DNA from 3 places in the Corynebacterium doosanense CAU 212 genome. Region 3 is predicted to be linked to each of the others. Evidence: riboswitches for the same ligand, from Rfam matches in the RefSeq annotation. Region 3 holds a riboswitch; each other region holds the start of a gene.
What was found. Region 3 has a riboswitch for thiamine pyrophosphate ahead of CDOO_RS06365 (3-oxoacyl-ACP reductase). Riboswitches for the same ligand answer to the same signal wherever they lie in the genome.

Region 1 (5,206 bases), 1.0 Mb from region 3:
CGCTCGCCCGCTCGAGCAGGCCCGCCGAGACCCCGGAGGCGAGGGTGTCCCCGGAGATGGCCACCATCACGGGGTCGACGACCACGGGAATGTCCCGGCCCAGCTCATCGAGCCATTCGACGACCACCCGAGCGCAATCCTCGTCGGCGAGCATGCCGATCTTGACTGCGTCGATCTCGACGTCGTCGGACACGGCGAGCAGCTGTGCCCGGAGAAAGTCCGGATCCGGGGTGTGCACCTCGCGCACACCGTGGGTGTTCTGCGCGACCAGGGAGGTGACCACGGCCATGCCGTAGCCCCCCGCGGCCGCGATCGACTTCAGGTCGGCCTGGATGCCGGCGCCGCCGGTCGGGTCGGTGCCAGCGATGGACAGTACGCGGGGAATGCTCATGGTCACGCCTCTTTCAGTTCTCGGGCTGCCGCCTTCGGGTCGGCGGCGGCCATGATTGCGGACACCACGCAGGCGCCGACAGCGCTGGTGGATCGAACATCGTTGATGGTCTCGGCGGTGATGCCACCGATGCCCACGGCGGGAATACCGTGCTCGGCTGCGCGCGTTGCGAGCCGGTCGAGCCCCTCGATACCCAGGGCTGGCCCGGCATCGAGTTTGGTGGAGGTGGGAAAGACCGGCCCGATCCCGAGAAGATCCGGGCGGGTCTCCGACATGACTGCGGCGTCGACCTCGGCCTCCGTGCCGGCCGACAACCCGATGAGCAGGTCAGGGCCGAGCGCCTCCCGCGCCTGGGCCACCGACCCGTCCGCCTGGCCGATGTGCACGTGGAAACCGTGTCGGGCGGCGAGGTGAACCCGGTCGTTGACAAACACGGGCACCCCGGCCGGGCGGGCGATCTCGCCGACGGCCAACAGGAGGCGGGTGAAGGTCTTGTCGTCGATAAGCTTGTCCCGGACCTGGACCACCGTCACGCCCCCGTTGATGGCCTCGGCGACCACCGCCGGAACCCGGTCGACGCCGCCTGCCTGGGCGGAATCGGTGACGAGGTAGAGGCTGTAGTCGATGCTCATTCCCCCTCCTCGATCTCGCAGAGTGCGGGCAGGGCATTGGAGCCGTTGTACAGCGCGTCAATCCAGGCGTTGCGGAAACTACCGGGGCCGGCGGAGACCTTGGCCGCCAGAGCCCCCGCGCCGGAGAAGGCCACGTGGGCGGCCGCGGCCCCGTCGTACGGGTTGCCGGCGGCGACGCAGTAGGCTGCCGTGACCGCGCCGAGGGAGCAACCCGTGCCGATGACCAGTGCCATCAGCTCGTCACCGCCGGTGATCCTGGTGACCCGTCCCCCGGAGACGATGATGTCGGTTGGGCCCGAGATCGCCACGACCCCGCCGGTGAGCGCGGCCAGGGCGCGCCCCGCCTCGAGCGCGGACTCGGGATCGTCCGTGGAATCGACCCCGCGCCCGCCCTGGGCGTCGCTCCCCTCGTGGGCCACGTGCAGGTTGCGCACCTCGGAGGCATTGCCGCGGATCACCGTGGGCTTCTGGTCGAGCAGCTCCACCGCGAAGCGGGTGCGCACGCCCAGGCCGCCGACGGCCACCGGATCCAGCACCCAGGGAATGTTGCGCCTGCGGGCCTGGGCGACCGCCGAGCGCATGGCCTCGAGGACCGGCGGATCCGGATTGCCGACGTTGATGAGCACCGCATCTGCGGCGGCCGCGAACTCGCCTGCCTCCTCGGGGTGGCTCACCATCGCGGGTGCGGCCCCTGCCGCGAGCAGGACGTTGGCGGTGATTTCCTGAACCACCGAGTTGGTCAAACAGTGGACCAACGGTGCAGAGTGCCGAACATCGTCGTGAATTTCTTGAAAAACCGTGCGCGAAAAAACCACAGTCACATTCCCTTCGCCAGTGCGAACTAGAGCAGGTTCTACGGGTCTGATCTCAGCCCCCGGTCATATGCGACCGGGTGCACCCCGTGTGAGTGATTTCGACGATAGCAGAAACCAGGGGCGTGACGGCAAGGTTCTGCCCCTCCTGGGGGTAGCCGGGCCGCCGGTACCCGACGACCTGTCGGGTGACAGTCCAGACATCTGGACGACCGTCCACTATCAGGGGTGCCTCGGCTGGGAATTTGCAATGCACCACGCACATCGGTCCTGCGCATTCCACGCTGTCCACATAAATTCACGTTTCCCAGAGAGAGGTACCCGTTGTGAGCAACCCCTACGATCCATCCGGCAACGACCCGGGCGGCCAGCAGCCCTACGGTCAGCAATCCAGCGGCGATCACCCATACGGTCAGAAGTCCTACGGCCAGGACCCTTACGGCCAGCAGCCTTACGGCCAGGACACCTACGGGTACGCTCACAACCCCCAGAACCAGCAGTATGCGGCCGCGCCCGCCGCTGGAAAGTTCGATGCCGTTCAGAGCATCAGCTACGGATTCAAGGCGTTCGTCGAATCCTGGACCACCTGGGTCGGCGCGTTCGCGCTCCTCGTCGTAGCCACGATCGTTTTTCTCGGCATACTGATGGTCCCGCTCTTCGCCATCGCCGCGGCGCCCAGCGACACCAGCGCCGATGTTCCGATGGATAGTGCCCCGTGGCGTGGTGGAATTCGGATCGGTGTCTGGTCAGTCGCAGTGATCAACGAGTTCCGTGGGTTGATCATAACCACTACCGGTGTCGAGGGCTTGTTGCTTGGCGGCGATGACGGCTCGGAGCTCAGCCATCGAGGTGTCTGACAGGTAGCGGCGGCCGACTTGCCATTCGTCGTGTTGGTCGATGACCACCGAGGTTGCCAGCCGTAGGAACGCGGCCGGGTTGGGGAAGATCTCCACGACGTCAGCACGGCGCTTGATCTCCTTGTTCAGCCGCTCGATCGGGTTGTTGGACCAGATCTTCTGCCAGTGCCCTTTCGGGAATGCGGTGAAGGCCAGCACGTCGGTCTTGGCCTCCCGCATCATCGCTATGACCTTGGGGAACGAGTCGGCGAACGTGTCGGTGACCTGGTCCCACTGTGCGGCCACGTCAGCGGGGTCGGTGTGGGCGAAGATCGTCTTCACGGCGGCGGTCACCGCGGGGGCGTGCTTGGACGCGACAGCGCCGTGCAGGTTGCGCATGAAGTGCACCCGGCAGCGCTGCCACGCAGCCCCGACGAACTGCTGCGCCACGGCCGCTTTCAGGCCCGCGTGGGCATCGGAGATGACCAGGTGCACCCCGGTCAGGCCGCGGGCCTTGAGCGAGAGCAGGAAGTCCGACCAGAACTCATAGGATTCGCTGTCCCCGACGGCGGTGCCGAGCACTTCGCGGGTGCCGTCGACGGAGACTCCGGTGGCCACGACCAGGGCGTGCGAGACCACGTGCGCACCGATCCGAACCTTGCAGAACGTGGCGTCGGCGAACACGTACGGGAACTGGGTGTGCGCCAGCGTGCGGGTGCGAAACGCCTCCACCTCGGCGTCGAGGTCAGCGCAGATGCGAGAGACCTCGGATTTGGAGATGCCGGTGTCAACGCCGAGTGCGCGAACCAGGTCGTCGACCCCGCGGGTGGACACGCCGTGCACGTAGGCCTGCATGATCACCGCGTACAGGGCCCGGTCGACCCGGCGGCGACGCTCGAGCAGGGCCGGGAAGAACGAACCCGAGCGCAGCTTCGGGATGCGGGCCTCGATATCACCGGCTGGCGTGGAGACCGTCTTGGTGCGGTGCCCGTTGCGGTGGGTTGTGCGGCCCTCTGAGCGCTCGTAACGGTCGGCCCCGATCTTGGTGGCGGCCTCGGCCTCGATCAGCGCTTGCAGGCCGGCACGGACCAGCTCGGCGAACATCGCCTGCGGGTCCGCGGACAGCAGTGCATCCAACTGGGCGTGTACGCCAGAATGGGAGTGGGTCATCGCGTGGTGTGTCCTTACTGTGAGCTACTTGGCGGTAACTCATTGACCACTACGCGATGGCCAACCCCCTTGGCGGGCCAACACACCGCTGTCAGCCCAAAGCCCAGCCCCCAAACCCCACCACTCCAAGGGACTTACCCTTCCGAGTCGGCCGGCCTCGTGATCTTCCTCATCCTGGCGACGATTCTCTTCATTGTTTTTTGCGTAATCTTCCAGCTCAACGCAGCACGCAACGCCGTCCAGGTCGTCCAGGGAGAATCCATCACCCTGCGCGACTTCTGGCGTCTCGACGGCCTGGGCACCCCCATCCTTGTCAGCCTGGTCATCTTCCTTCTCGCCTGTTTAGGCGCGCTGGTCGCCGTCGGAAGCATCGTGGTCGCCGTCGTCTTCCAGTTCGCGTACGTGGCTGCGTTCGCCTCCCGCCAAGCGACTGTCGGTTCGGTCCTCGGATCCTCGTGGGAGGTCTTCAAGAACAACGTCGACCAGGCGATCCTGCTGTTCATCCTCTGCTACCTGCTTAATCTCGCGGGTGGCTTCGTCATCATCGGCATGGTTGTGACCGCACCGGTGGTCTTGCTGGCGCAGGCGCACGCCTACCTCGTCGGTATTCAGGCTCCGGTCAAACCCCGAACCTAAACAGAAAAAGGTGTTGCCCGGCCCGATTTCCCGGACCGGGCAACACCCGTTTCGGCGGGAGGACTAGCCAGCCACCCGGCGCTGCCGCGCGAACTCACTGAGCACCACGCCGGCTGCGACGGACGCGTTGAGTGATTCCACCCAGTCCGTCGTGGGCACGGACATGATGACGTCGCAGGTCTCGCTCACCAGGCGGGAAATTCCCTTGCCCTCGGAGCCGACGACGATGACCACGGGATCCGTGCCGCCGTCGTAGGTGTCCAGGGTGTGCTCGCCGCCGGCGTCGAGGCCGACGACCTGGTAGCCGTTCTTCTGGAACTCTTTGAGCACACGCACGAGGTTGGTCTCGCGCGCGACGGGCAGCCTTGCCGCGGTGCCCGCGGAGGTGCGCCACGCCACTGCGGTGACCGATGCCGAGCGACGCTCGGGGATGATCACGCCGTGGCCGCCGAAGGCCGCGGTGGAGCGGATGACCGCGCCGAGGTTGCGGGGGTCGGTGATGTTGTCCAGGACCACGAACATGCCCGGGTTCGGGTCGTCGTTGGCGCGGGCGATGAGGTCGAAGACGTCGTCGTACTTGAACGGCGGGATCTCCAGGCCGATGCCCTGGTGCAGCGTGCTGCCGGTGAGGTGGTCGAGCTCGGGGCGCGGAACTTCGCGCACGATGATGCCGCGGGCGTTGGCCAGGTGCACGGCCTCGGTGAGGCGGTCATCCGCGCCCGTTCCCTG
Region 2 (5,206 bases), 230 kb from region 3:
GAACCGATGCGTTTCTGCGCCGCGCCGCCAATCTTGCCGCCGTCGGAGGTGATGTCGTTGATGGGCACGTACCAGGCGTTGACACCCTGCGCCTTCAGCCCGTCGAGCACCCACTGGTCGAGGTACGCATAGCTCGCCTCGTAGGACAGCCCGCGCACGAGCGATTCCGGCAGGTAGAGCGAGTAGGTGACGCAGTTGCCGCCCTCCATGAACATGGCCCCGCCGCCGGAGATGCGCCGCACCACGGTGACGTCGTGCTCCGCCACGCCCGCGGGTTCGAGTTCATTGCGGAAGGACTGGAACGAGCCGATGACCACCGCCCGGTCCTCCCATTCCCAGAACCGCAGCGTCGGTCCGCGCTCCCCGGCGGCGACCTGGCGGGTGAGCACCTCGTCGAGCGCGACGTTGACCGGCGTGGGCAGCACGGGGGAGTGGATGACCTCCCAGGAGTGGTCGGTGAAGTCGGTAGCGCCGGTGAGTGCGCGGCGCACGGCGACGGCGACGTCGTGGGTGGAGAAACCACGTAGGGAGAGGTCGTCGAAACGCGAGAGGGCCTGATCGAGCCGGGCCTGCAGCTGTGCGGTGTCCTCGCTTGTCGACGCCCCGAGCAACCCCTCGTTGAGCACCGCGTATGCCTCGTCCGGCTCGAGGAAGAAGTCGCCGGAGATGCTGGCGTGGGAGATGTGGCCGTCGGTGGTCTCGAGGTCGGCGACGACGAGTTTGCCGCCGGGGACCTTGATGGCGAAGTGGTGCGACATGGGGACCACGATAGCCCGCGGAGGGGGTACTAGGATGCGCTGCATGACGACCGATCCGCAGCAGGTTCTCTTTGCCTTCACACTCACCCTCATCGCGGGCCTGGCCACCGGCATCGGCGGCTACATCGGCATCATGCGGCAGCATCCGGGGCGCAACTTCCTCGCCGGCGCGCTGGGTTTCTCGGCGGGCGTCATGCTGTTTGTCTCCTTCGGGGAGATCCTCCCGCAGGGGCTCGACGACCTCACGGGACAGTGGGGCGAGCGGGGTGGCACGTGGGCCGCGTACGGGGCCTTCTTCCTGGGCATCGCCGTCATCGCGGTCATTGACCGGCTGGTTCCCGAATCCATCAATCCCCACGAGCCGTCCACCACCGAGGGCGCCGAGCGGCAGGCGCGCATGGCCAAGGCCGGAATAATGACCGCGATCGCACTGGCCATCCACAATTTCCCGGAGGGCTTTGCGACGTTCGTCTCCGGCCTCACCAGTCTTTCCGTGGCCCTGCCGATCGTCGTGGCCATCGCCATCCACAACATTCCGGAGGGCATCGCCGTGGCCGTTCCCATCCGCGAGGCCACCGGTTCGCGGAAGAAGGCCTTCTGGATCGCCACGCTCTCCGGCTTCGCCGAACCCGCGGGCGCGCTCATCGGATTCCTGCTGCTCATGCCCTTCATGGGCCCGGCCACGCTGGGGCTGACCTTCGCCGCGGTCGCCGGCGTGATGGTGTTCATCTGTCTCGACGAGCTGTTGCCCACCGCCGTGAAATCCGGCAGCCACCACACCGCGATCTACGGGCTGATCGGCGGAATGGCGCTCATGGCGGTGTCGCTGCTGCTGTTTATCTGAGTCAGTTCGAGCTGGCCGCGGTGGAGCCCGAGCCCGATCCCACCGCCGCGTTGGCGGCGTGCTCGCCGTCGGCCTTCTTGCCGGGCAGCAGTGCCTTGACCCCTTCGATGACCGCGTAGGCGACCAGGCCCCAGAGCAGGCCGACCACCAGGGACGCGCCCGTGTTCACCAGCCAGCCGAGCGCCCCGCCGCCGGCGGCCTCCTCCCAGTGGTGGATCGTCTCGTACGGCCAGGACCACAGGCCCACGGTGTCGACACCCTGGACGATGATGTGCCCGCCGACCCACAGCATGGCGAAGGTGCCCACGATGCCGATGGTCCCCAGGATGATAGGCATGGCCTTGACCAGCCCGCGGCCCAGGCCCGGGGCGTTGCCGCGTTTGATCATGCCCAGGCCGATGTCGTCGAGCTTGACCAGCAGGCCCACCGCGCCATAGACGGCGATGGTGATGACGATGGCCACGAGGATGAGCACGATCACCCGGGTCCAGAACGCCTCCTCGACGATGCCGTTCATGGCGATCACCATGATCTCCGCCGAGAGGATGAGGTCGGTGGTGATGGCGCCGCGGACGAGCTTGTCCTCGGCCTCCTCGCCGGACTCCTGCACCGGGGTGTCGTGGGAACCGTGCCCGGTGAACAGGCCGATGACCTTGTGCGCGCCCTCGTAGCAGAGGTACGTGCCGCCGATCATGAGGATCGGGGTGAGCGACCACGGTGCCAGCCAGCTGAGCAGCAGCAGGATCGGCAGGATGATGATGAGTTTGTTGCGCAGGGAGCCCTTGGTGATGCGCCAGATCATCGGCAGCTCGCGGGCCGGTTTTGCACCCTCGAGGTAACCCGGGGTGACGGCGGCGTCGTCGATGACCACGCCGGCGGACTTTGCCGTGGTCTTGCCCACCAGGGCACCCACGTCATCGGTGCTCGCTGCGGCGGTTCGGGCGATGAGCGCTACGTCGTCAAGCAGGGCAAGCAGACCGCCAGCCATAGGGGGACCTTCCGGGTGAGGGGGAGTGAACGCCCCCGAGACTAGCCCACGGCCAGAGCCGGAGCCCATGACGATCGCGATGAGAGGAGCAAACGGGCGTCGACACGCGGCGGCACACTTTGGCCTTCCGTCTCCTGCGGTCCTAGGCTGGCAGGAATGACCACCTCCTCCACCGCCCGCGTGTCCACGTCCCGCCCGGCGCGCTACGGCAAGCAGCTGGCGTCCCATTTCTCCCGGAAGGCCGAGGCGCGCTGGGACGGCGAGGAAGGCCGCGGCGCGGTGACGTTCCCCGAGGAGCTCGGCTGGGGTGAGCTGGAGATGATCGCCGGCGAGAACGTGCTGCTGCTGCAGCTGGAGACCCGGGAGGAACGCCTCGACCGGCTGGAGGAGGTCGTGGGCACGCACCTCGTGCGCTTCGGCGCCCACGACGAACTCACCGTCGAGTGGAAGCGCCAGGGGGGAACCGAGGGGACCCGTTGGCGTAGCGATAACTCCGGCGTATAAACTTCCCCTCACACATCACCACGGGTGCCCCGGTGAAACTCCGGCGCTGAGATGTCTGCACAGATGAACCGTTGAACCTGATCCGGTTAATACCGGCGATAGGAAGGGTCTTTTTTCATGTCCAATAAATCCTGGCGTGTCATCGACATCGTCACCGCAGCTGTCCTCGGCATCGCCTGCGGACTCATCTTCTGGGTGTGGAACATCATCGGCTACGCCGGTTTCACCGCCCTGGACACCTTCACCCCCGGCTTCGGCGGGCTGGTCGTAGGAATCTGGCTGCTCGGCGGCGTGCTCGGCGGGCTGATCATCCGCAAGCCGGGCGCGGCGCTGCTTGTCGAGGTCATCGCGGCCATCACCTCCGCCGTGCTGGGCAACCAGTGGGGCATCACCACCCTCTACTCCGGCATCGCGCAGGGGCTCGGCGCGGAGCTTGTCTTTGCGGTCTTCGCGTATCGACGTTTCTCCCTCCCCATCGCCGGCCTCGCCGGCCTGGCTTCCGGAGTGGGCGCCGTCATCCTCGAGCTCTTCCTCAGCGGCAACCTCGCCCGCTCCCTGGAGTTCAACCTCATCTACCTCGCCTGCGTTTGTGTGTCCGGCCTGGTGCTGGCCGGATTCCTCGGTCACGCACTGGTCTCGGCGCTGGCGCGCACCGGGGTGCTCGACCGCTTCGGCCCGGGCCGAGAGCTGCGCAATGCCGGTGATCTCCGGGAGCCCCGCCGCGCCGAATGAGTGCCCTGACCTTGACCGGCGTGGGCTACCGCCACGCCTCCCGCTCCACCGACGCGCTCTCCGGGGTCGACCTCACCGCCCAGGAGGGGGAGATTGTCCTGCTCACCGGGGACTCCGGCTCGGGCAAGTCGACCCTGCTCCACGCCGTCGCGGGCGTACTGGGCGATGAGGAGGACGGCCATCTCACCGGGGAGATCGCCGTCGACGGGCCCGTGGGCATGGTCCTGCAGGACCCCGACTCCCAGGTCATCTCGGCCCGGGTCGGCGACGACGTCGCGTTCGGAGCGGAGAACCTCCGGGTACCCCGCGAAGAGATCTGGCCGCGGGTCGAACGAGCGTTAGCGCAGGTGGGACTGGACCTGCCGTTCGATCACCCGACCGCGCAACTCTCCGGGGGACAGAAGCAGCGCCTCGCTCTGGCTGGCGTGCTGGCCATGGGCGCGCGGGTCATCCTGCTCGACGAACCCACCGCCAACCTCGACCCCGCCGGACGACAGGCCGTGGTCGACGCCGTGGGCGTGCTCGCCCGCGACACCGGGGCCACGGTCATCATCGCCGAGCACCGGGCGCACCACTGGCTGGCCCTCAACCCCACGCTCTACCGGCTCAGCCCCGGAGGGATACAGCGCCTGGAGCGGCTGCCCGATCCCCCCGAGGTCCCGCTCGCGCCGGGCACCACCAACGCCCCGGTCGCCTGGGCCAGGGACCTGCTCACCCAGTGGGGCCCGCCGCGCGCCGTGTCCATTCCCGGGGCCGCGTCCACGGTCATCACCGGGGCCAACGGCACGGGCAAGTCCACCTTCGCCGCCACGCTCGGCGGGCTCATCGCCCCGCGCTCCGGCGAGCTCGACTACGCCGAGAGCATCCGACGTGGCCAGAAGGGGCCGAGTCACAAGTGGCGTTCGAGTGCGCTCGCCGCGCGCATCGGCCAGGTGTTCCAGGATCCCGAGCATCAGTTCGCCTTCCGCTCGGTGCGCGAGGAGCTGGCGGCGACGGGGGCGTCGGCAACGAGCGTCGATACGCTGCTGGAACGCCTGCGCCTGGCTCATCTCGCGGCGGCCAATCCCTTCACGCTCTCCGGCGGGGAGAAGCGGCGGCTGTCCGTGGCCACCGCGCTCATCACCGAGCCCGCGTTGCTCATCTGCGACGAACCCACCTTCGGGCAGGACGACGCCGGCTTCCTCGAGATGATCGCGCTGTTCCGCGAGCTCACCGAGGCCGGGCGCACGGTCGTCTCTGTCACCCACGACGAGCTGTTCCGCCGCGCCCTGGGAGACGTGGAGGTGGAGCTGACATGAACCTGCTCTCCGGGGTCAATCCCGTGTCCCGGGTGCTCGCGCTCGCGCTGCTGACCACCCCGCTGCTGCTCAGTGTCGACGT
Region 3 (5,206 bases):
CAGCAGGGGTTGTTCCTCGGTGGTGAACACACTGGCCCGGGAGCCGTCCCGCTTCTGGAAAGGCTCGGCGTTGTAGGCCGCGACCTGTGCGGTGACCGCGGCCGTCAGCTCCGGCAGGGATGTGAACTGCTGGTCGCGTAGCCGGGCGATGACCCGCATCGCGACATGCCACACGGTGTTTTCCACGCTCGGCTTGTCCTTCGCTTTGCGTACCCGGCCCGGCAGCACCGCGGCCGAGTAGTGTGCGGCCATCTCGCGGTAGGCGTCGTTGAGGACGATCTCACCGTCGCGGGGATGGGTGATCACCCCGGTTTTGAGGTTGTCGGGCACGATCCGCGGTACCGATCCGCCGAAGGCGGTGAACATCGCGACATGGGCCCGCAGCCAGGACTCCTGCGTCATGTCCAGACTCGGGTAGACAAACGAGTAGCGGCTAAAGGGCAGGCACCCGACGAACAGGTACACCGGCCTCGGGGTACTACTGATCGGGTCAAGCAGGGTCATCGTCGGCCCGGACCAGTCGACCTCGACGCTCTGGGCGGCCTTGTGTCCCACCCTCGACGCTGCTCCCGTGACCAGGACGTGGCGCTGGTAGGTCCGGCAGAACCGGTCGTAGCCCATCGCCGGCGCTCCGGTGGCGACGCATTCATCGGTGTACTCGCCGTGCAGCAGCTTCAGGGTCACGCCGACCCTGGCGAGTTCCCGGTGGATTTTCTCCCAGTCCGGTTGGGCGAACACGCTGTGGTGCTGTCCCCGGCCCGGGAACAGCAGGTCATAGACCTCGTCCTCGGGACGCTCGGCGACATCATCCCAGCTCACACCCGCGGTGTCGGCGGCTTCCAGTACCGCGGTGATGCTTTTTCGGGACATGCCCTGCGACGCGGCGATCGTGCGTCCGGACAGGCCCTCGGAGCGTAGCTGCAGTATCAGCTTCGCTCTGATCTTTCGTACCATTGGCTTGCTCCTTCCGCCGTGTGCCCTATACACACGGCGGGAGGAGCGTAAGCGTGGTGGCCCCCGACCGCACCACGAGTGGCCCCGACGCCTACGAACCCGTCCTCAGCCTGCCGGCCCCCGGACACGCGACCGGTGGACCCCAGTAAAGCGAATATTCAGTCGGGTGCTCAAGCTCTCCCGCCAGCCCTACTACCGGTGGCTGGCTGACCCCGTCACCCCGAACGAGGTGGTCGAGGCGTATCGCGCGAACGCGCTGTTCGACGCCCACAAGGATGACCCCGAGTTTGGGCACCGCCTCCTCGCCGACGAAGCACGCGATGTGGGTGAGCCGATGGCCGACCGGACCGCGTGGCGGATCACCTCGAGCAATGGCTGGTGGTCCGTGTTCGGGAAGAAACGGGCCAAGAACGGGAAGAATCCTGGTCCGCCCGCCCATGACGATCTCTGCGCCGTGGTCGATGAGCATGGTCGTACCCGGCATGTGTTCGCTGCGACGCGGGCGAATGAACTCTGGCTCGTGGACATCACGGAACACGGAACCGCGGAAGGCAAGCTCTACTGCTGTGCGATCAAAGACGCCTTCAGCCGGCGCATCGTCGGGTACTCCATCGACTCCAGGATGAAGTCCCGCCTGGCTGTCCAAGCACTTGAGAACGCGGTCCAGATGCGCGGTGACGTCGTCGGTTGCGTGGTCCATTCGGACAGAGGATCTCAGTTTCGAAGCCGGAAGTTCCTGCGTGCTCTGGCCGGCCACGACATGGTCGGTTCTATGGGCAGGGTGGGTTCGAGCGGCGACAATGCTGCGATGGAATCGTTCTTCTCTCTCCTGCAGAAGAACGTCCTTGATCGGGGTTCCTGGATCACGCGTGAGCAACTGAGGATCGCGATCGTGACCTGGATCGAGAGGACCTATCACCGCCGACGACGGCAGGCCCGTCTGGGACGTTTGACCCCGATCGAATTCGAGGCCATCATGACCAAGGACGTCGCCCTCGCGGCGTGACTAACAATTGTCACCTAAACGTGCAGCAGACCCCCATCTTCACCGGGCACCTCACCGCATCGGCCTGGCCGACCGAGCAGACCGCGGAGTTCCGACTCGCGGTCACCTGGGGCGGAATCGCTCTGACCGTGCTCGCGGCGGGCCTCGTCGCCTTCGGCATGCTCCGAGCCCACGGAGAGAAGAGCGCCCCAGAAATCTAGACCGAAGGGTGTTGACGGCGTGTCCGTCAAGGGAATGAACGGGGCTTCTGCAGGGGCTCTGCTTAAACGAAGAGTGAGATGAGAGAGGCGTGGTCACGGTGTTCAGGGACGAGGCGCAGTCGGTCGTTGCGCTGCACGACGTGGCGGTGACCACCAGGCCGCGCTGCGATGACCGACACCGTGGATGAAGAGGTTGAAGTGGGCCTGCTTGCCTTCCACGCCGCTCACCCCTTGACGAGTCCGCCGTCGACGATGAGGTTCTGACCCGTCACACCCCTGGCCCACGGGGAAGCGAAGAATACGACTGGGTCGGCGAGCTGATCCGGCGTCGTAACCGCCCGCAGCGGGGTGCCCGCGGCGATGCCCTCGAAGACCGCCTCAGGGGTCGCCGCCGAGGCGTCGGTGGTCAGCAGCAGCCCCCCGGAGACCATGTTCACCGTGATGGCCTGCGGGCCGAGATCGTCGGCGAAGGTGCGTGTCAGGGACAGCAGCGCTGCTTTCGCCGCGGTGTAGTCGTGGTAGGGCACGACGGGGTGCTGGAAGAGGTTCGTACCGATGTTGACGATCCGGCCGAAGCCCGCCTCGACCATGCCGGGAAGGGTGGCCTGGATGACGTTGAGAGGCCCATGCACGGAGCCGGTGAACTGTGCGGTGATCTCCTCGTAGGAGATCTGGTCCGCGTGGGAGCGGGCGTCGCCGTTGAAGGAGAAGTCAGCCAGCGCGTTGTTCACGACCGTGGTGATCGGACCGCCAAAGCGATCGGCGGCCTCAGCGACGAGGCCATCGACCTGGGCGCGGTCGCGGACATCAGCCCGGATTGCGATCGCCTTTCCGGGGTGGGCGGCGGCGAGGTCCTCCGCGGCGTCCTGGGAGGTGTGGTAGTCGATGACCACTCGCGCACCCTGGGCCAGGAACGCGCGAGTGATCGCAGCTCCGAGTCCGCGGGCGCCGCCGGTGACGAGGACGATCTGCTCGGTGAGGGGGAGAATAGTGTGTGCCATGTGTATGCCTCTCGATATCGAGGCGAAGGCAACCCGTGCGCACCGAAGAGCGAAAGTTGCTCTTCGGTGCGCTGACACCGCCAACATTGTCGGCGGGTGAAAGTCCGGACATTCCCTTCGCCAGTGCTAACTGGATCAGGTTCAACGGGTGTCATCTCAGCCGACCACGTCCCGTGCTCGAAAGCTGGAACGGGCGGCGCCCCGTGTCACGCCACCATCACATCACGGAAACCACACTCTCCACAAGCTTCGGACGGCCTGATTCTTCGTTACTGGAATCGCTGTCACAGAACACCTGATATCACTACGTGCTATCCGGCAAATGGGCATTCTGGCTTCTTGAGTGTTCCTATTGCTTGCGTTCCAGCTCGAGCGCGGTTTGGGCGATAGCGCGGACGTTGAATGTTTCCGCGACCGGTATCGCAGCCATTTCCTCGAGGGTGAACCATGCCGCTTCGAGTGCGTCATCGTCCGGGACCGGTTCCCCTCGTTCCCATCGGCAGAGCACTGCGATCAGGACGTAATGCAGATTGTGGTCGGCATCGATGACGTCGACAGCATCGAAGACATCACCGGGTGTGGCGAGGACTCCTGTTTCCTCGGCGAGTTCGCGCGCGGTCGCGGCGGTCAGGGTCTCGCCGGGTTCGATCTTGCCCCCGGGGAATGCCCAGCGCTCGGCGTCGGGCATGTGGGCACGCCGGATAAGGAGTACACGTCCTTTTCGGACCACTGCCGCCAGCGTCGCCGGCTTCGGGTAGGAAGCGTCGCGCGTCATCTACCCCGCCCCGATCGTCGACTCGGAGTGGTCTTGGAGGTGGGCTGTGATCTGCATGAACGGTGGATGGTCGATAGGTGCCTGGGAGCCGACGTCCTCTACGGTTTGTGCTCCGCGGTCGGTGACCTTGTCGACTGTGAAGCCGGCCTCGGTCAGCACCGCCTCGTAGGTGCTGATGAACCAGTGCCGGTCGACAAGCTCGAGGATCCCGGTGCCGGGGATCTGCAAGCTGACCTTGCGTTCGTCTCCGTCACGGTAGCCTCTGCCGGGCTCGCCGCTGCGGAAGGTCGGGAACGGTACTCCTGTGGCCGCCGGGTTGCTATCGACGATGAAGAGTCTGCCGGTCGGTGTAAGCACTCGGGCGAGCTCGCGGGCGATCGCTCTCAGTTCCTCGCGTGTGGGCACGTTGATGAATACGAAGCAGCACACGATCGCATCGAATGTGTCATCCGGGTAGGGAACGTGGCCGCTGTCGATGGTGTGGAATCGCGCGGCCGGTTGCGGGGTCTGCGCCCGGGCGAGGGTGATCATGTCGGTGCTGATGTCGACTCCGACGACCTGTGCTGCGGCTCCGGCGTCGAGGAGGCGTCGTGAGACTTTTCCGCTGCCGCACCCATAATCGAGCACGATCCCCCCTCGGCCGCAAGCAGTTTGGAGGTCATTGACGAGCGGGGTATAAGCCAGTCGGTTTTCGACATAGTCGTCATAGGCATCGAACCCTGCTGAGACTGCCGGAGTCGTCCATGATGTCGTCACTGCTGCACCGCCCTCACACGCGCGTTTTCGATGCTGGGCCATCGGCTCACGACCAGCTCCCGGTGGAGGGGATGGAGGTCGCCGATAATCGATGGGTCGACTGGTCGTTGGTATTGGAGTTGCCGGTGGATCCAGAACAGGCGGACAATGTCGACCCACGCTTCCGGAAGATCAAGGGTCGCCAGTGCGCGGCCTGGGAGCTCGTCTGCACGGATCGACTTCTCCAGGGCGAGGACCTGGTGCACCTGGTCCAGGCTCGCCCCCGAGGGCAGCCGTGGAAGAGTGCTGGGTTCCTCCACGATCGTCTGATCATCGCCGCCGAGGAGGGTGTGCACCTTGGTGAGGTCTTTTTCGTAGATGTGGATCGAGCCGACGTTGTGGATGTACACACCCGGGGTCAGGCCCAGCATCGAGGCGAGAAATTCTTGGATGAACGTGAAGGAGAACGTGTCGTTGAGCAGTCCCATGTACGCGTCGTTGGCGCGCATGAACGCGACCATGTGCAGACGGTCCT

Region 1: it holds a riboswitch for thiamine pyrophosphate, as region 3 does, so the genes downstream of both, thiM (hydroxyethylthiazole kinase) here and CDOO_RS06365 (3-oxoacyl-ACP reductase) in region 3, are expected to answer to the same signal.
Region 2: it holds a riboswitch for thiamine pyrophosphate, as region 3 does, so the genes downstream of both, CDOO_RS05300 (ECF transporter S component) here and CDOO_RS06365 (3-oxoacyl-ACP reductase) in region 3, are expected to answer to the same signal.

Annotation. Positions count from the first base shown of each region.
Region 1 covers NZ_CP006764.1:2,306,769-2,311,974, forward strand. Annotated here, with positions in the region: gene CDOO_RS11285 (bifunctional hydroxymethylpyrimidine kinase/phosphomethylpyrimidine kinase) at 1-391, opposite strand, end outside; gene thiE (thiamine phosphate synthase) at 394-1,023, opposite strand; gene thiM (hydroxyethylthiazole kinase) at 1,020-1,808, opposite strand; TPP riboswitch at 1,829-1,935, opposite strand; gene CDOO_RS11300 (hypothetical protein) at 2,162-2,692, shown strand; gene CDOO_RS11305 (IS256 family transposase) at 2,582-3,841, opposite strand; gene CDOO_RS11310 (hypothetical protein) at 4,001-4,477, shown strand; gene rlmB (23S rRNA (guanosine(2251)-2'-O)-methyltransferase RlmB) at 4,541-5,206, opposite strand, start outside.
Region 2 covers NZ_CP006764.1:1,064,012-1,069,217, forward strand. Annotated here, with positions in the region: gene lplB (lipoate-protein ligase small subunit) at 1-758, opposite strand, end outside; gene zupT (zinc transporter ZupT) at 802-1,602, shown strand; gene CDOO_RS05290 (DUF808 domain-containing protein) at 1,604-2,590, opposite strand; gene CDOO_RS05295 (DUF2218 domain-containing protein) at 2,747-3,094, shown strand; TPP riboswitch at 3,105-3,217, shown strand; gene CDOO_RS05300 (ECF transporter S component) at 3,212-3,826, shown strand; gene CDOO_RS05305 (ABC transporter ATP-binding protein) at 3,823-5,124, shown strand; gene CDOO_RS05310 (energy-coupling factor transporter transmembrane component T family protein) at 5,121-5,206, shown strand, end outside.
Region 3 covers NZ_CP006764.1:1,289,494-1,294,699, forward strand. Annotated here, with positions in the region: gene istA (IS21 family transposase) at 1-954, opposite strand, end outside; partial or broken gene CDOO_RS13925 (IS3 family transposase) at 1,118-1,960, shown strand; gene CDOO_RS06360 (hypothetical protein) at 1,957-2,160, shown strand; gene CDOO_RS06365 (3-oxoacyl-ACP reductase) at 2,385-3,161, opposite strand; TPP riboswitch at 3,256-3,375, opposite strand; gene CDOO_RS06370 (NUDIX hydrolase) at 3,511-3,936, opposite strand; gene CDOO_RS06375 (class I SAM-dependent methyltransferase) at 3,937-4,734, opposite strand; gene CDOO_RS06380 (thymidylate synthase) at 4,689-5,206, opposite strand, start outside.